Regions from separate parts of the Azospirillum sp. Sh1 genome, predicted to be linked through region 4. Evidence: riboswitches for the same ligand, from Rfam matches in the RefSeq annotation. Region 4 holds a riboswitch; each other region holds the start of a gene.
The links. Region 4 has a riboswitch for thiamine pyrophosphate ahead of thiC (phosphomethylpyrimidine synthase ThiC). Riboswitches for the same ligand answer to the same signal wherever they lie in the genome.
Positions count from the first base shown of each region.

Region 1 (4,668 bases), on a different contig from region 4:
GCACCGCCAAACCAACCGGCAACGCCAGCAGAAACGGAACCAGCATCGACAGCGGAAAAGTCGCCTCGAAGCCGAGCCCATGGCGGCTGCCGAGGATGCCAGTCACATAGGCGCCGACGCCGAAGAAGGCACCCTGCGCCAGCGACAGCGCGCCACCGAGGCCGAAGACGATCTGGAAGCCGAAGGCCGCCAGCGCATAGACCCCGGCGACGGTCAGGACGCGCAGGCCGTAGGGCGAGGCGAAGGCGAGCGCGTATACCAGCAGGGCGAGGGCGCCGGCGGTGAGAATGACGGCAGACCGACGCTCAGCCACGGCGGCGCGCCGCTTCGCCGAACAGCCCTTGCGGCCGCAGGACCAGGATCGCCAGCAGCGTCAGGTACAAGGCCCCCAGCGCCACCGGGTAGGAGAGCACCGACGATACCCCCACCTCGAACAGCGCGATCAGCAGCGCCCCCACCACCGCCCCCGGCACTGACCCCCAGCCGCCCACCGTCACCGCGATGTAGGCCTTCAGGATCAGGTCCCCGCCCGATGTCGGCGTGACGAAATAGCGGTTGGCCAGCAACAGCCCCGCCGCCCCGGCACAGGCGGCGCCGATGGCGAAGGTCACCAGGATCATGGCGGTGACCGGCACGCCGCAGGCACGCGCCATCTCCGGATCCTGCGCCGTCGCGCGCAGCCGGCGGCCAAGCTGGGTGCGCGCGAAAACCCATTGCTGCGCGCCGATCAGCAGGGCCGCCACCGCGACGATGGCGAGCGACTGCTCCGGCACCGCCAGCCCGGCGATATGAAGGGTATCGTCGCCGAACAGCGGCGGTGCGGCGCGCGGCTCCGGCCCGAAGAGGATGGCGGCCCCGTTCTGCAGGATGATGCCGACCGCGATGGTGCTGATGAAGACCGACACCGGCGGCCGGCGCCGCAGCGGCAGATAGGCCGCCAGCGCCATCAGCAACCCCAGCGCGGCCATCAGCACCAGCACCACCGGCAGCAGGACGATGCCCGGCAACGGGATCAGGGGCGCCAGCGCCACCGCCAGCAGCCCGCCGGCCATCACGAGGTCGCCCTGGGCGAAGTTCACCGCCGAGGTGGCGTTCAGCACCAGCACGAAGCCCAACGCCACCAGGGCATAGGCCGCCCCCAGCGCCACCCCGTTGACCAGCAGTTGAAACGCCGCCATCCGCTCACTTCGCCGCGAGTGTCGGGTCGTCGTACCGCTTCACCAGCGTCGGCACGCGGCTGGTCCCGTCATAGCAGACGATGACGGCGGAATGGGCCATGTTGCCCTTGCCGTCGGACTTGTAGGTCATGGCAAGACCCTTGAACGTCTCCGACGACAGTGCTTTCCGGATGGCGTCCGGCGTCCGGGCGCCGGCCTTCACCGCCTCCAGCACCATCGTCATGCCGTCATACTGGCCGAGCGCGAAGGCGTCCGGTTCCTTGCCGAAGGCGGTGCGGTAGGCGTCGGTGAAGGCCTTGACCTCCGGCGTGTCGCCTGAAATCGGCGAGGCCGCGGTCTCGGCGCAGACGCCCTTCAGTTCCGCCGGTTCCAGCAGGGCCGCGGTGCTCGGCTGATGCATGGCGGAACCGGCGACGATCGGCAGGGTCACGCCGCTGGACGCCGCCTGCCGCAGCAGCAGCGCGGTCGGACCGGAATGCAGATGCAGCACCAGCACGTCCGGCTTGGCGGCCAGCGCCTTGGTCAGCACCGGCAGCAGGTCCTTGGCCGCCGGGTCCACCCCCTCCTCGAACACCGGGGTCACGCCCAGCGCTTTGAAGGCGGCGTCGAGATGGGTCTTGCCGCTCTGGCCATAGGCGGTGGTCTGATAGATGATCGCCGGCTGCCGCTTGCCCAACTCCTCCACCACATAGCGGGCGTGGGCGGACTTGGTCACGGCGTCGCCGGGGAAGAAGCGGAAGACCCAGGGGTTGCCCTGCTCGGTGATCGACGCGGTGCCCGACACGGTGACCAGCGGCAGCTTCAACTCCTGCGCCAGCGGCAGCATCGCCAGCATCTGGGTGCCGAGCATGCTGGCGGCGACCGCCCCGACCGTGCCGCTGCCGGCCGCCCGCTCCAGCGCCGTCACCGCCGCCTCGGGCGAGGTGCCGGTGTCGACGACCTCCGACGCGATGGCGACGCCGGCCGGCGTCTGCTTCAGCGCCAGGACGGCACCATTGCGCTGGCTGGTGCCTTCCAGCGACAGGAAGCCGGTCAGCGGCACCAGCACCGGAAAGGACAGCGTGTCGTCGGCCCGCGCCGCCGGAGACAGGCAGGACGTGGCCGCCAGCAGGCCGATCAGAAGGGGAAGCGCGCGCCGCATGACCGAAAACTCCTCAACTCGCGCCGGCAACCGGAGCGACGCGGAGGGGACGGGGCGTCTGTGGCTGATCCGTCGGGTTCCGGTCGGCTCCCTTCGCCGGCATGACCCGGATCAGGTTCGATGGGTGTTGTCTCAGCCCCCGCATCCGCCGATCCGGCGAAAGGCAGGGGCACCCCAGCCGTGAACAGGCGGCGAGAGTGTCGCCGCCGGCCCCGTCCTGTCAAGAACCCAACCGGCGGCGCGCCACCAGCGTTTCACGATGCAGGATGTAGAGCCCGCTGCCGATGATGACCATGGCGCCGGCCAGAACCGGCGCCGTCGGCAGGTCGCCGAACACCAGCCAGCCGAACAGGCTGGCCCAGACCATGCCGGTGTACTCGAAGGGCGCCACCACCGCCGGAGGCGCACGGCGGAAGGCCTGGGTCAGCAGCACCTGTGCGCCGGCGCCGATCGCGCCGACCAGCGCCATCAGCCCCAGCGCAAAGCCGGTCGGCGCCGTCCACACCGGCACTGCCAGCGCACCGCTGACCACAGTCGTCGTCAGCAGCAGATAGAGCACGATGGACGCGCTGGTCTCCGTCCGCGACAGGCCGCGCACGGCCAGCGCCGCCAGCGCATAGAACAGGGCGGCGCACAGCCCGACCAGGACCGGCACCAGCGGCGCCCCGGCCGATGGCTGGGCCATCACCACCACGCCGCCGAACCCGACCACCACCGCGGCCCAGCGCCGCCAGCCCACCGGCTCTCCCAGCAGCGGAGCGGACAGGGCGGTGATGAACAGCGGCCCGGCGAAGCTCAGCACATAGACGTCGGCCAGCGGCAGTTCGCGGAACGCATAGAAGAAGCAGCCCATCGAGATCAGCCCGGCGAAGGCCCGCCAGACATGGCCCCAGGGCCGCCGCGTCCGCATCGCCGCGATCCCGCCGCCGCGCCACAGGGTGTAGCCGCCCACCAGCAGGAAGGCGACCAGCGAGCGCACGAACATCAGCTGCGGCACCGGGTAATCGGCGGTCAGGAACTTGATGAGCGTATCCATCGCCGCGAACAGCAGGATCGCCCCCAGGAAGCAGCCGACGGCATAGGGAACCGAATCGGCCTCGGCAGGTAGCAGGTCGGCGGTCTCGGCGTCGGTCATGGAATTGGTTCGGAACGGCAATGGCGGAGGTTGCCCACATTATGGGCAAATCCGCCTGCGTCCCAATGCCGCAACCGCAGGTCTGGTAGGCGTGAGGTTTTGGCAGAGTTCAGTCTTCGGATGCCCCCTCCCCATCCCTCCCCCGCCTTTGGCGGGAGAGGGTGCCGTATGCGAAGTGGCGGCAGTCCCCTCTCCCGCGTGAGCGGGGGAGGGTTAGGGTGGGGGCACCGTCAGCCGACACTCAACGGTGAGCAAACATCCCCTCACCGCGTCAAAACCATCACCAGCCGCTCCACCGGCGCATCATTGATTAGATGCGACTCGACGATCTCGTCGATGTCCTCCGCCGTTTCCGGCCGGTACCAGATGCCCTCCGGATAGACCACCATCAGCGGCCCGGCGGAGCAGAAGCCGAGGCAGCCCGTCATCGCCATGCCGACATCGGCCAGACCCCTCGCCTGGATTTTCTGGTCGAGCCGCTGCCACAGCGGGTGGGCGCCCTTGGCGGCACAGCTGCCGCGCGGATGGCCGGGCGGGCGCTGCTGGGCGCAGCAAAAGACGTGGTGGCGAAAGGTCTGCGGAATGTCGAGCGGCATCGGGCATGCTCCATAACCATAAATTTCCTATGGTTTAGAAGCATGCCAGATTGCTGCGCTGCGGCAAGAGTTTTTATAATCCTTCTAACCCACGGCAGCCGCAGTGATTCCGGCGTGATGAAATGCTTGGTCGGCAGAGCATTGGCGGTTAAGAATCCCCGCCAAGGGGCAATCCAGGAGACGCCGGTGCTGCTGAGCGGGTCGGGGAAGGGTCAGCCGGGCGCCGTGCCGGGCTGGGTCGGGTATGCGCTGCTGCCGGTCCTCAACCTCGTCGCGGCCTTCGTGCTGTCGGGGCTGGTGATCCTGGTGATCGGCGAGAATCCGGTCGACGTGCTGTCGCTGCTGCTGTCGGAGGCTCTGGGATACCCGGAGGCTATCGGCTACACCCTTTATTACACCACCGACTACATCTTCACCGGGCTGGCGGTCGCAATCGCCTTCCATTGCGGGCTGTTCAACATCGGCGGCGAGGGGCAGGCCTATCTGGGCGGGCTGGGCGCCGGGCTGGTCGCGCTGGCGCTGACCGGCTGGCCGTGGCCGGTGGTGGCCTTGCTGGCGGTGCTGGCGTCCGCGCTGTTCGGCGCCGCCTGGGCCTTCATCCCGGCCTGGCTGCAGGCC
Region 1 covers NZ_VTTK01000029.1:49,769-54,436, forward strand. The annotation lists gene FZ029_RS24030 (ATP-binding cassette domain-containing protein) at 1-313, opposite strand, end outside; gene FZ029_RS24035 (branched-chain amino acid ABC transporter permease) at 306-1,178, opposite strand; gene FZ029_RS24040 (ABC transporter substrate-binding protein) at 1,183-2,319, opposite strand; TPP riboswitch at 2,391-2,506, opposite strand; gene FZ029_RS24045 (DMT family transporter) at 2,540-3,454, opposite strand; gene FZ029_RS24050 ((2Fe-2S) ferredoxin domain-containing protein) at 3,718-4,050, opposite strand; gene FZ029_RS24055 (ABC transporter permease) at 4,237-4,668, shown strand, end outside.
Region 1: linked by a shared signal. The riboswitch ahead of FZ029_RS24040 (ABC transporter substrate-binding protein) and the one ahead of thiC (phosphomethylpyrimidine synthase ThiC) in region 4 are both predicted to bind thiamine pyrophosphate.

Region 2 (4,668 bases), on a different contig from region 4:
GGCTCAGCCCTTCCTTCTCCAGCATCGCGCCGAGCAGAGCGTCCTCGAAGCCGGCGATGGAGTAGCCGACCTTGCGGCCCTTCAGGTCCTTCAGCGTCTTCACCGGCCCGTCGCGCAGCACGACGACGGAGTTCAGCGGCGTCGACACCAGCGTGCCGATGCGGACCAGCGGCAGCCCCTCGTCCACCTGCAGGATCAACTGCGGCTGGTAGGAGACGGCGATGTCGGCACCGCCGGCGGCGACCAGTTTCGGCGGATCGTTGGGGTCGGCCGGGGCGGTCAGCGTCACGTCCAGCCCGGCGTCCTTGAAGAAGCCCTTTTCCTGCGCCACCACCAGCGGGGCGTGGTCGGGGTTTACGAACCAGTCCAGCATCACGGACAGCTTGTCCTGGGCCAAGGCCGGAAGCGAGGTCATCAGGCTGGCGGCCATCAGGCCGGCGGCGAGTAGGTGCTTCATTGGCAGGTGCTTCATCGGGTGTCTCTCCCCCTTCGAGGGTTGGCGTCTTAAGGGTTGGCGTCTTCGGCAGGTTGGGTATCGGGTTGCCAGGGCAGGGCGCGGCGGGCCAGCGCATCGACGGCGGCGTACAGCGTCACCGCGAACAGCCCCAGCACCAGGACGGCGGCGAACAGAAGGTCGATCTGCATGCGGGCGTTGGCGTGCAGCATCAGATAGCCGAGGCCGGAGGACGACCCCACCCATTCGCCGATCACCGCGCCGATGGGCGCCACCGCGGCGGCGACGCGCACGCCGGACCAGAAGGCGGGCAGGGCGGCCGGCAGGCGGATGCTCCACAGGATGGCGGCGGGGGAGGCGCCCATGGTGCGGGCAAGGTCGAGCCAGCCGGGATCGGTGCGCCGCAGCCCGTCGAACAGCGCGGTCGTCACCGGGAAATAGATGACCAGCACCGCCATGGCGATCTTGGAGGCCATGCCATAGCCCAGCCACAGGACCAGCAGAGGCGCCAGGGCGAAGACCGGAATCGCCTGACTGACCAGAAGCAGCGGCATCAGCCAGCGCCGGGCGGTGCGGAAGCGCGCCAGCAGCAATGCGCTGACCCCGCCCAGCGCCACGCCGGCCACGAGCCCGATGAGGATCTCCGAGAGGGTGGTCAGGCCGTGGGTCAGCAACAGGGGCGCCTGCCTCTGCATCGCGTCGGCCACCGCCAGCGGGCTGGGCAGCAGGTAGCGCGGCAGGCCGGTGGCCCAGACCAGCACCTGCCAGGCGGCGACCAGCACCAGCAGGGTGACCAGGGCGCGCAGCAGCGCCTTCATTCCGCCAGCCTCCGCAGAAGCTCGGCCTGATGGGCCAGCAGGCCGGGATCGTCGACGCGGCGCGGTACCGGGCCCAACGGCTCCAGCGCCGGCCCCATCGCGGCGGGGCGGCCGGTCATCACATGCAGGCGGTCGCCGATGCGCAGCGCCTCCAGCGGGTCGTGGGTGACCATCAGGACGGTACGGCCGGCCAGCGTCTCCGCCGCCGTTTCCTGCAGCCGCAGCCGGGTGATGGCGTCGAGCGCCGAGAAGGGCTCGTCCATCAGCACCAGCGGCTTGTCCTCCATCAGCGTGCGGGCCAGCGCCACCCGCTGCCGCTGCCCGCCGGACAGGGCGGCGGGGCGGTCGCGCTCCCGCCCGGACAGACCGACGCGGTCGAGCAATGCGCGGGCCTGCTCCACCCGCGCCGGATCGGGGCGGCGGTGGCGCAGACGGTCGCCCAGGAGGACATTGTCGAGGACGGTCAGCCAGGGCAGCAGAAGGTCCTGTTGCGCCATGTAGGCGATGCGGCCGGCCAGCGGCAGCCCATCGCCGGTGACGACTTGCGTCGGTGGTTCCGGCTCGGCCAGACCGGCGAGAATGCGCAGCAGCGTGGTCTTGCCGACGCCGCTCGGTCCCAGCAGGCAGGTGGTCCGGCCGGCCGGCAGCTCCAGCGTCAGGTCCGAGAACAGCAGCGTGCCGCCATAGGTCAGCCGGGCGCGCGAGATCGTCACCGAAAGCGGCGTCATCGCAAGCATGTCGTTCTGACGGAAGTGGAGAGGGTGCGGTCCCGCATCACTGATCCCTACGCCGGCATGAACCGGATCAGGTTCCAGGGGTCGTCCCGCAACAGGACCTCTCAGCCGCCCATCGGCTCCCCCCAGTGAAGGCGGCGACTATAGGCGCGGACGATCCGCGACCGCAAGCATTGCCGGATCGGAGTTCCGGCCAGTGGAAGTCCGACTTCGGAAGCCGGCCCCTGGAAGCCGGCGCTTGACCGGAGCGTGGCCACGCCTAGTTTCTGGCGGGCATCATGGAGTGCCAGCCCTGACCACGCCCTTTCGCACCCCGCTGTTCATCGGCGGCGAGATCTATCGCGGCTCGACCTACGGGCCGAAACATCCGCTGGCGATCCCGCGCGTCTCGACCGCCATCGACCTCAGCCGCGCCATGGGATGGCTGCCGGACGAGGTCTATCTGGACACCCATGTGGCGAGCGAACGGGAACTGGCACGCTTCCACACCGCCGATTACATCGCGGCGCTGAAACGGGCGGAGGCCGAACAGCGGGTGGATGAGGCCACCGCCGCCCGCCACAATCTCGGCAAGCTGGAGAATCCGGTCTTCGCCGAGATGTACCGGCGGCCGGCCCACAGCAGTGGATCGGCCTTGCAGGCGGCCCGGATCCTGGGCGACCGGCCAGCCGGTCTGGTCTATGCGCCGGCGGCGGGGACCCACCATGCGCGGCGCGACCGTGCCAGCGGATTCTGTTACTTCAACGCGCCGGTGCTGGGCATCCTGGAACTGCTGGACCATGGCCTGGAGCGGGTGCTCTACGTCGATCTCGACGCCCATCATGGCGACGGGGTGGAGGAGGCCTTCGCCGACGACGACCGGGTTCTGACGATCTCCATCCATGAGGATGGCCGCTGGCCCTACACCGGCAAGGCGGAGGACCGCGCCGGCGGGATGGCCCGCAACCTTCCAGTGCCGCCGGGCTTCAACGACAGCGAAATGGAGCATGTGATGGAGGCGGCGGTGCTGCCGCTGGCCCGTGCCTTCCGTCCGCAGGCGATGGTGATCCAGACCGGCGCCGACGCGCTGGCCGAAGACCCGCTGAGCCGGCTGGAGCTGTCCAACCGCGCCCTGTGGGATGCGGTTGCGGCACTGCTGCCGCTGGCGCCGCGGGTGCTGGTGGTGGGCGGCGGCGGCTATAACCCCTGGTCGGTCGGGCGCTGCTGGGCCGGGATCTGGGCGGTGATGAACGGCATCGACCCGGCGATCAAGCCGACGGCGGAGGCGGAGGCGGTGTTGCGCGCCCTGACCTGGAGCCGCGCCGCCGGCCGCAATCCGCCGGAACACTGGTTCACCACGCTGGGCGACGAACGGCGGCCGGGGCCGGTGCGCGACGCGGTGAAACGGGTGGCGGAGATGGCGCTGCCCTGATCCGCAGCGAATCGTTTCATTTGGGACGAATTTCGAACCAAGCCGTTACGATTCGTTGACGGACCTGGATTGTTCGGTGATCCTCATTCCACTGCGCCGGTGCAGCTTCCGCGTCGGTTGACGTTGGATTGGAGCGTGCTTGGGCCGGGCTTGGGTAGGAGAATGGGCGGGCGGATGTCGAACACGACGCTGTTCCTGATCGCCATCGTCATCATCATGCTGGCCGCTGTACCGGTCGCCATGATGCTGAAGGATTTCCTGCCGAACATCATGGAAAAGAGCAGCGGTCTGGAGCAGATCGAGAACCGGGTCTATGTGCTGCATGCGGAATCGCAGGAGCTTCAGAACCGGGTCAACCAGCTGGTTCAGCGCCGCAACAGCCAGTCCTCCGACCGCAGCCGGCTGGAAAGCGACATCCGCAAGGCGGAAAAACAGATCCGCGACCTGGCCGAGCAGCCGCCGATGTTCGTCCACGAGGTCGGCGACCCGCAGGCCGGCCTGATGAAGTTCGTCGCCACCGTCACCCAGGAGAAGGCGTCGGCCGCCGCAAGGGCCGCCGGCGACCGCGGGCCCGTGAACCCGATCTGGCGCTGCGCCAACGTGGCGGAGGTCTGGGCCTCCAGCTTCGACGAGGCGAAGCAGATGTGCGACGTCGCCTTCCCCTTCAAGCTTGGGTTCCAGAAGACCTTCATGCGGGGCGATGCGAGGGCCGGCGGCAAGGGGGGCGTACCGGTGCCGCCCGCCACCGCCCGCGCCAAGGCCGGCGCCGCCACATGATGATCAATTTCATCATCGTGCTGGCGATCGTCGCCATCGGCGCATGGCTCGGCAATGTGCTGATGACCGTGGAACAGCGGGTGTCGCAGGCGCGCCAGCGCGTGCGCGGCGTGCGCAATAGGCTCGACAAGCTGGACGCCACCATCCACCGCCTGCACCGCGAGGAGGAAAACCTCCATGCCGAGATCGAGGAGCTGACGCGGGACATCGTGGAACTGCGCAAGAAGCAGGTCGAGGTGCAGCAGCGCCTGACCGAAGCACAGTCGAAGCGCCGTCCCCAAATCCTGATCCTGACCGACCGGCGCAATCCCGGCGACAAGGAATGGCTGGTGACCGTGGTGAACCAGCAGATCGGTGAGATCGACGCCACCCACCCGCTGGCCGTCGAATGGGCACGCGGACGCAATTATCTGGTTTGGGCCGAATCCGACCGCGAGGCGGCCGAACGCGCCAACCGCCGGTTCAGCGCGCGTC
Region 2 covers NZ_VTTK01000010.1:102,747-107,414, reverse strand. The annotation lists gene FZ029_RS12785 (ABC transporter substrate-binding protein) at 1-457, opposite strand, end outside; gene FZ029_RS12780 (ABC transporter permease) at 505-1,272, opposite strand; gene FZ029_RS12775 (ABC transporter ATP-binding protein) at 1,269-2,000, opposite strand; TPP riboswitch at 2,036-2,142, opposite strand; gene FZ029_RS12770 (acetoin utilization protein AcuC) at 2,290-3,417, shown strand; gene FZ029_RS12765 (hypothetical protein) at 3,592-4,194, shown strand; gene FZ029_RS12760 (hypothetical protein) at 4,191-4,668, shown strand, end outside.
Region 2: linked by a shared signal. The riboswitch ahead of FZ029_RS12775 (ABC transporter ATP-binding protein) and the one ahead of thiC (phosphomethylpyrimidine synthase ThiC) in region 4 are both predicted to bind thiamine pyrophosphate.

Region 3 (4,668 bases), on a different contig from region 4:
CGGCTTGCCGCGCAGATAGGCCGCGAGGTCGTCCTCCGTCTGGCGGACGAAGTCGGTCGCCTCCACCAGACACAGCGAATCGCCGGGATTGACGTCACAGTAGAAGCCGACCTCGCCCTTCTCGAAATCGAAGCCAGAGATGGAACGGACGAACAGCTCCCCCTCCATCTCGACGGCGAAGGTGTTGTTGGCCAGTTTGCCCGGCAGGTCCTGCGGCTTGCAGCGCAGGGATTTGGCCAATGCGTCGATGAAGCCGATGACCTCGAAGCTGTCGCGGTCGATCACGCTGCGCACGATGCGGCGCATCGGGTCGGCATCGACCACGGCGAAGCGGGTCTGGGTCGGGCGGAAATTCTGCGACTTGAAGATGCCGTAGCGGATGCCGGGCGCCATCTTCAGGAAAATGGTCACCGCCGAATTCTCCAGCACGCGCTGGCCGTCGAACAGGTGGGTGTTGCGGAAATCGAGCTTGCCGCCGGCCGAGCCGCCGATGAACAGGCAGGGGAAATGGCCGGACCGGTAGACCGCCTCCATGAACCAGCTTTCGCTGGCCGACAGGCCGTCGATGAAGGTCAACGCCACCGTGTCGTGGCTGTCGACGGCGAAGGGGACGCGGATGCGGTCAAGCTCGCCGCGGATCGCCTCCACCCGCGCCGGCACGTCGCGGGTCGGGCGGCCGGCGCGCAGGTCGTCGCAATGCAGCGGCACCGTGTGGATGCTGACTCCGGCGAACAGGCGCGGGCTGAAGGATTGCAGCACCACGCTGTCCCAGCGGTCGCCGGCCTTGCGATAGAGCGGCTGGCCTTCGGCCGCGCACAGCTCGCCCGAGGTGGAGACCAGCACCAGTTGCGTCGACGGCGGAAGGGCGGAGCGCAGGGCGCGGGAGGTGGCGGCGAAATCGACATGCGGCGACACGAAGCCGACGACCAGAGCCGGCGCGCCGGCGGCGAAGCCCAGCCCCTCCAGCGCCGTGGCGCCGATCTGGGCGGCCGGCAGGCACAGGCTGCGGACCGGCGCTTCCGCCGGCGCGGTCGCCGGCGTTGCCGGATCGGATTTGCCAGCCGGGTTGCCGACCGGACTGCCGGAAATGGGGGCGTTCGGAGCGTCCGAGCGGAAGAATGACAGCATGCTGGCGAATCCTCGGTCGTCTTTGTTGTTCGTTCCGCACACCGGTCGCGCCCGTTTGTTGCAGCGAGTGCCCCGGTATGGCTTATTTTACGGATGGTTTAGCTGCCGATTGGTAGCGTTTCTTATCCGGGGAACTCCTTATTGTGCTGTGGCATGTCGCCGCATCGGCGGCAGTCGGCTGGGTGGGGCGGCGGGATGGATGAGTGTCGATTCCGCTTGTGGGGCCAGCGAAACATTGGCATAAGGCGAGCCATAGGCCTGGGGTGCCGCGCGGTGGTAGCGCGGCTGAGAACACACCCATCGAACCTGTCTGGGTAATTCCAGCGAAGGGAGCCGCCGCATGATCCATGCGCCAGAACCGTATTCTATTTCGGAGTGCGTCTCCGGATTCCGCCCATCCGTCGCCATCATCGGCGCCGGCTGCATCGGCCTCGCCATCGCCTGGAGGCTGGCGTCGGCCGGCTGCCGCGTCGATGTGTTCGAGCGGGGAGAGGCCGGCCGCGGCGCCACCCATGCCGCCGGCGGCATGCTGGCCGCCTGCGTCGAAACCGAACCGGGCGAGGAGGGGCTGCTGCCGCTGACCCGCGCCTCGCAGGCGCTGTGGCCGGACTTCGCCCGCGATCTCGAAGCCGCGAGCGGCATGGCCGTCGATCTGCGCAGCGAAGGCACGATGGTCATCGCGCTCACTGCCGACGATGCCGCCAAGGTCCGTTTCCTGCACGGTTTCCAGCGCGACCTGGGCTTGCCGGTGGAATGGCTGAGCGGGGCCGAGGTGCGGCGGCGCGAGCCTTTCCTGCAGCCCGGCGTCGCCGGTGCGCTGTTCTGTGCCGGCGACCATCAGGTCGACAACCGCAAGGTCGCAGCCGCCCTGCGCTGCGCCGCCGAGGCTGCCGGTGCCCGCCTGCATGAGCGCTGCGGCGAGGTGGCGCTGGCGGTGGAGGGCGGCCGCGCCGTGGGCGTGCGGGTTGCTGAAACTCTGCACCGGGCCGACCGGGTGGTGCTGGCCGCCGGGGCCTGGTCGGCCGGGGTGCCGGGACTGCCGCCCGCCGCCAAGCCGCCGGTGCGGCCGGTGAAGGGGCAGATGGTCTGTCTGAGGATGGACGCGCGGTTGCCGCTGCTGCGCCATGTGGTGTGGACGCCGGGCACCTACCTGATCCCGCGGCTGGATGGCCGGCTGCTGATCGGCGCCACGACGGAGGAGCGCGGCTTCGACGACCGCCTGACCGCCGGCGGGCAGTTCGCCCTGCTGGAGGGGGCATGGCGGGCGCTGCCGGGCATCGCCGAACTGCCGATCGAGGAGGCCTGGGTCGGGTTCCGTCCGGGCAGCCGCGACGATGCGCCGATCCTGGGCGAAAGCGGTGTTCCCGGCCTGATCCACGCCACCGGCCACCACCGCAACGGCATCCTGCTGACCCCGGTGACCGCCGACGGCATCGCCCGGCTTGTGCTGACCGGCGAGACCGACCCGCTGTTGCGCCCCTTCGCCGCCTGCCGATTCGTTGCGGCGGGAGCCGCCGCATGAGCGCCGTCCTCCGCGTCAACGGCCGCGAAGAGCCGCTGTCCGCCGCGTCCGTCGCCGAGTTCCTGGCCGGCCGCGGCATCGCCGAGTGTGCGCCGGGCGTCGCCGTCGCACTGAACGGCGCCGTCGTTCCCCGCCGCCGCTGGCCCGAAACCCCGCTCCAGCCCGGCGACAGCCTGGAAATCGTCCGCCCGATCCAAGGCGGCTGACCCCCTGACATCTCCCTCTCCCGGCCCGCGACACGGTAAGAATCCCCTCTCCCCCCTGGGGAGAGGGGGATTTTCCGGGGAGTCGCGGCTTCGGGAGAGGGCCTTTGCAAAGGCTCCCCACATGCTCCATTCCACCCCCGACACCCTCACCATCGCCGGGCGCAGCCTCGGTTCCCGTCTCTTCCTCGGCACCGCCGGCTATCCGAACCAGCAGGTGATGCTCGACGCGCTGGCGGCCAGCGGCAGCGAGCTGGTCACGCTGGCGATCCGGCGCATCAGCCTGGACGGCTATTCGGAAAGCCTCGTCGACGTGCTGGCCCGCGCCACCGCCGGGCGCCCCACCGGCCCGGTCGGGCTGCTGCCCAACACCGCCGGCTGCATGACCGCCAAAGAAGCCGTGCTGACCGCCCAGCTGTCGCGCGAGGCGCTGGATACGCCCTGGATCAAGCTGGAGGTCATCGGCGACCGTGAACTGCTCTATCCCGATGTCGAGGAACTGCTGCGGGCGACGGAGGAACTGGTGAATGACGGCTTCGTCGTGCTGCCCTATTGCAACGACGACCCCGTCACCTGCCGCAAGCTGGCTGATCTGGGCGCGGCGGCGGTGATGCCGCTGGGCGCCTTCATCGGCTCGGGCATGGGCATCCGCAACCCGCACGCCATCGAGACGATCTGCGCCCGCAGCCCCGTGCCGGTGGTGCTGGACGCCGGCATCGGCACCGCATCCGACGCGGCGCTGGCGATGGAGCTGGGCTGCGCCGCCGTGCTGCTGAACACGGCGGTGTCGAAGGCGCGCGATCCGGTGCGGATGGCGGCGGCGATGCGCGACGCGGTCTGCGCCGGCCGCTCCGCCCATCTGGCCGGCCGCATGCCGATGCGGGCCCAGGCCGAGCCGTCCAGCCCGCAGATGGGCCTGATCGGCAGCTGAGATCGGCAGGTGACCTATAGGGATACGGGCTTGATCCGGCGGGGCGGCTGTCGCAGGCTGTCCCGCAACGTCCCCTTCCCGGAGTGCTTCGCCTTGGCCGACACCTTCGTTCCCCGCGATCCCGACTGGAAGGCGCGCTGTCTCGCCTCCTTCGAACAGCAGCCGATCTGCCGGACGCTCGGCATCGAACTGACGGCGGTGGAGCCGGGATTCTGCGAGATGCGGCTGCCGTTTCGCGCCGAGCTGACGCAGCAGCACGGCTTCTTTCATGCCGGCATGGTCAGCACGCTGGCCGACAATGCCGGCGGTTATGCCGCCTACAGCCTGATGCCGGCCGGTGCCGAAGTGCTGGCGGTGGAGTTCAAGATCAACCTGATGGCGCCCGCCAAGGGCGACGTGATGATCGCCCGCGCCCGCGTGGTGAAGCCGGGCCGCACCCTGACGATCACCCAGGTCGAGGTGTCGATGTTGGATGGCGGCGCTGAGAAGGATTGCGCCCTGATGCAGCAGACCGCCATCTGCCTGTTGCCGAAGTGACGGTTCAACCGGTTCGAAAGGGCTCTTCCATGCTGTCTGTACGTCTGATGTCCGTGCCTGCCGCCCTTCTGCTGGCCGGCGGCTTTGCCACGCTGGCCGCCGCCCCGGCGGAGGCCAAGGACCCGCCGTCCTGCGCCGCCATCTCCTTCCGCGCACTGCCCGGCGGCGCGCCCGACGGCGAACAGGATGCCGGCCTCTACAAGTCGCGCTTCGGCAAGATCGAGGTGAAGGCCGACGTCAAGGGCGGGCAGGCCACCAACTATTATATGGTGCTGAACGGCAAGAAGGTGGACGGCCCGGCCAACCCGCCGAAGATGTCGGACTCCTGCCTGAAGTCCAAGCACGTC
Region 3 covers NZ_VTTK01000020.1:103,377-108,044, forward strand. The annotation lists gene FZ029_RS19930 (methyl-accepting chemotaxis protein) at 1-1,128, opposite strand, end outside; TPP riboswitch at 1,378-1,477, shown strand; gene thiO (glycine oxidase ThiO) at 1,469-2,650, shown strand; gene thiS (sulfur carrier protein ThiS) at 2,647-2,856, shown strand; gene FZ029_RS19945 (thiazole synthase) at 2,978-3,784, shown strand; gene FZ029_RS19950 (PaaI family thioesterase) at 3,878-4,321, shown strand; gene FZ029_RS19955 (hypothetical protein) at 4,351-4,668, shown strand, end outside.
Region 3: linked by a shared signal. The riboswitch ahead of thiO (glycine oxidase ThiO) and the one ahead of thiC (phosphomethylpyrimidine synthase ThiC) in region 4 are both predicted to bind thiamine pyrophosphate.

Region 4 (4,668 bases):
CGGCTGATCGGAGAGACTTGGCCGGACGCGCTGAGGCTCGGCACGCTCATGCCTTGCAAGGGGCTGATGGAGGTTATCGTTCTGACCGTCCTGCTTGAGGCGGGCGTGCTGTCCGGCCCCTGTTTTTCGGCGATGGTGCTGATGGCGGTGGCCGTCACTGCGCTGACGCAGCCGATGACCCGGCTGGCCGGATGGTGGCGTCCGGCCGGCGGCACGGCGGCCGCGGCCACGGGTGGCCGGCGCGGGGGTATGTGACCGTTAAATTGCCCCCTAGGCAACCGGCCGGCCTTTCCGTTAAAGAAGCCCAACCGTCCACCCCGACAAAGGGCATCCTCCCGTGCAGACTCCCACCCGTGACGAGTGGCTCGCCAAGGCCCGTACCCTGTCCGAAGCGCTGCCCTACATGCGCCGTTATGCCGGGAGCACCTTCGTCATCAAGTACGGCGGCCATGCCATGGGCGACGCCGGCCTGGCGGAGCTGTTCGCGCGCGACATCGTCCTGCTGAAGCAGGTCGGCATCAACCCGGTGGTCGTCCATGGCGGCGGGCCGCAGATCGGCCAGATGCTGGAGCGGCTGAAGATCAAGTCCAGCTTCATCGACGGCCTGCGCGTCACCGACAAGGAGACGGTCGAGGTGGTCGAGATGGTGCTGGCCGGCTCCATCAACAAGCAGATCGTCGCCGCCATCAACAGCGCCGGCGGCCGGGCCGTCGGCCTGTCGGGCAAGGACAGCAACCTGATCACCGCCCGCCGGCTGGAGCGCGTGCAGCGCGACCCCGACAGCAACATCGAGCGGGTGCTGGACCTGGGCTTCGTCGGCGAACCCTATAAGGTGAACCCGGAGATCCTGCAGGCCCTCGCCAAGTCGGACGTCATCCCGGTGATCGCGCCGGTCGGCTTCGACGTGAACGGCGACACCTACAACATCAACGCCGACACGGCGGCCGGTGCGGTCGCGGCGGCGGTGAAGGCGGCGCGCTTCTTCCTGCTGACCGACGTGGCCGGCGTGCTCGACAAGGAGAAGAAGCTGATCGAGAAGATGTCGCTGGCGGATGCCCACAAGGCCATCGCCGACGGCACCGCATCGGGCGGCATGATCCCGAAGATCGAAACCTGCATCAGCGCGGTGGAGCAGGGCGTCGACGCCGCTGTTATCCTGGATGGCCGGGTGCCGCATGCCCTACTGCTGGAGATCTTCACCGAGGGCGGTGCCGGCACCCTGATCGGCAAGGCCTGACTCCGTAAACGGGGGACCGATGAGCGACCTGCGCAAGGACCTGCTCCGCCAGATGAAGGCCATCCGTGAGAAGATGGACCCGAAGCTGGTGGAGCGCGCCAGGCTGGCGGCGTTGGGCAAGGTCCCCTATGACAGCGACGCGGCGAAGGAGGCGGTCGGCCATTTCCTTGACGCCAAGCGGGATGGCGGCGCCTTCCGCCGCAAGCTGGAACAGGCGCTGAAGGCCGAGGGCGCGGCGCTGGACCTCGATGACGGGGAGAAGGCGCCGCCTGCGCAACCGCCCGCGAAGCCGAGACGCGGCGGTCGGTTGACGTAACGCCGTCTCGATTTACGCAAGGAGCACCGCCTTGCTGCATGTCTTCGTCAATGACGGCGGTCTGCTCCGCTGGGCCAGGGAGGCTGCCGCGGACGAGGCGGCGCCGCTGCCCGACTCCGCCGTGTGGCTCGACCTCATCAATCCGACGTCCGAAGAGTTGGCGCGTGCGGAGGTGCTGATCGGCACCGGCCTGCCTACCCGAGAGCAGATGGCGGAGATCGAGGAATCGAGCCGTCTGCGCATGGCCGGCGGCGCCTTGACCATGACCGTCACCGCGCTGGTCTGGGCCGACACTGACGAGCCGCGCATCGCCACCGTCAGCTTCGTGCTGGCCGGGCGGCGGCTGGTGACCATCCACGACATCGATCCGCAGGCGCTGCTGGCCTTCCGCCGCCGCGCCACCCATGGCGAGATCTCGGCCGCCCGTGGCGAGCTGGTTCTGGCGGCGCTGGTGGATGGGATGATCGACCGGACCTCCGTCGTGCTGCGGCGGACGGGGGTGGAGTTGGATGCGCTGAACCGCCGCCATTTCCGCGGGCGCAAGCTGCGCTCGCGCGGCGAAACGCTGGACGATGCGCAGACGCTGAAGCGCATCGGCCATGCCGGGCATCTGATCGGCAAGGCGCGGGTCAGTCTAGCCAGCCTTACCCGCATGACCGATTTCCTGGCGCGCGGCGATGGCTGGAATTCGGGCAAGGCGACGCGGCGCTGGGCCAAGACCACGCTGCAGGACCTGCGCGGGCTCGACCAATATGCCCGTTTCCTGGCCGGCAAGGTCGCTTTGGCGCTGGATACGGCGTTGGGACAGATCAACGTCGAGCAGAACGAGATCGTCAAGATCGTGTCGGTGCTGACCGTTCTGCTCTATCCGCCGACCCTGGTCGCCAGCATCGGCGGCATGAATTTCACCGACATGCCCGGCAGCGATTCGCCCTTCGGCTATGCCAGCGCCCTCGGGTTGATGCTGCTGTCGGCGTTGCTGCCGATGGTCTATGTGCGGTCGAAACGCTGGATGTGACGCGTTTCCACAATATGGCAGGCGGATGGTCCGCGGCGCTTTCCTTTTGACAGGTGCGTCCGCCGGCGGCAGGATGGGCGCATTCCAGGGGGGTCCCGACAGGGGGCTGAGATACCAACGGCCGGACGGCGCCAAGCGTCGCCGGCAGCGTGGTGACCCTTCGAACCTGATCCGGGTCATACCGGCGAAGGGAGGGACCTCGTGACGGGCCGACCACGCCCCGTCCGGCCGTATCGGCCCCACATTTCCGGGGCGCATGGCCCGCACGAAGATACCGCACCTCCGTCCGCAGTCCCGGGTTTGTCCGCCCAACTCCGACGGAGAAACCCAATGCCTAAGGACTTCAACGAAAACGCCATCCGCATTTCGACCGGCCCGCTGCCGTCGTCGCGGAAAATCCATGTGCCCGGCACGCGTTTTCCCGATCTGCGTGTCGCCATGCGCGAGATCGCGCTGTCGGGCGGCGAGCCGCCGCTGACCGTCTATGATGCTTCCGGTCCCTACACCGACGAGTCGGTCGCCATCGACGTGCGGGCCGGGTTGGCCAAGCACCGCCGCGACTGGATCCTGGCCCGTGGCGACGTCGAGACCACCGACAGCGGCGTGCTGCGCGCCAAGGACGGCGGCGCGGTGACCCAGATGGCCTACGCCCGTGCCGGCATCGTCACCGCGGAGATGGAATACATCGCCGTCCGCGAGAATCTCGGCCGTGCCGCCGCGTTGGAGGCAACGCGCGACGGCGAGGATTTCGGCGCCGAGATCCCCGACTTCATCACCCCGGAATTTGTTCGTGACGAGGTGGCGCGCGGGCGGGCGATCATCCCGTCCAATGTCAATCATCCCGAGTCGGAGCCGATGATCATCGGCCGCAACTTCCTGACCAAGATCAACGCCAACATCGGCAACTCCGCCGTGACCTCCTCGATCGAGGAGGAGGTGGAGAAGATGGTCTGGTCGATCCGCTGGGGTGCGGATACCGTGATGGACCTGTCCACCGGCGCCGACATCCACCAGACCCGCGAGTGGATCCTGCGGAATTCCCCGGTTCCCATCGGCACCGTGCCGATCTATCAGGCGCTGGAGAAGGTGAATGGCAGGGCCGAGGACCTGACCTGGGAGCTGTTCCGCGACACGCTGATCGAACAGGCGGAGCAGGGCGTCGATTATTTCACCATCCATGCCGGCCTGCGATTGGCCCACATACCGCTGACCGCCAAGCGGGTGACCGGCATCGTGTCGCGCGGCGGCTCGATCATCGCCAAATGGTGCCTGGCCCATCATCGCGAGAATTTCCTCTACGATCATTTCGCCGACATCGTCGAGATTTGCCGCGCCTATGACGTGGCGCTGTCGATGGGCGACGGCCTGCGGCCGGGCAGCCAGGCCGATGCCAACGACGCCGCGCAGTTCGCCGAACTGGAGACGCTGGGCGAGCTGACCAAGATCGCCTGGGCGCGCGACGTTCAGGTGATGATCGAGGGGCCGGGCCATGTGCCGATGCACAAGATCAAGCACAATGTGGAGAAGCAGATCGCGCTGTGCGGCGAAGCGCCCTTCTACACGCTGGGGCCGTTGGTGACCGACATCGCGCCGGGGTACGACCACATCACCAGCGCCATCGGCGCGGCGATGATCGGCTGGTTCGGCACGGCGATGCTCTGCTACGTCACGCCGAAGGAGCATCTTGGGCTGCCGGATCGCGACGACGTGAAGGCCGGCGTCATCGCCTACAAGATCGCCGCCCATGCCGCCGACCTTGCCAAGGGCCACCCGGCGGCGCGGCTGCGCGACGACGCCATGTCGCGCGCCCGCTTCTCCTTCCGCTGGCGCGACCAGTTCGCCCTGTCGCTCGACCCCGACACGGCGATGGCCTACCACGACGAGACCCTGCCGGCGGAAGGGGCCAAGACCGCGCATTTCTGTTCGATGTGCGGGCCGAAATTCTGTTCGATGAAGATCACGCAGGAAATCCGCGACGCCGCGGAGTCCGGCATGGCCGAGATGTCGCAGAAGTTCCGCGAGTCGGGCGGGGAGATCTACCAGCCGGCGGCGGAGTAAAGTCTCGGCACTGATGCCCCCTCCCTAACCCTCCCCCGC
Region 4 covers NZ_VTTK01000034.1:29,188-33,855, forward strand. The annotation lists gene FZ029_RS25765 (cation:proton antiporter) at 1-255, shown strand, start outside; gene argB (acetylglutamate kinase) at 338-1,237, shown strand; gene FZ029_RS25775 (hypothetical protein) at 1,257-1,553, shown strand; gene FZ029_RS25780 (CorA family divalent cation transporter) at 1,585-2,571, shown strand; TPP riboswitch at 2,648-2,781, shown strand; gene thiC (phosphomethylpyrimidine synthase ThiC) at 2,902-4,629, shown strand.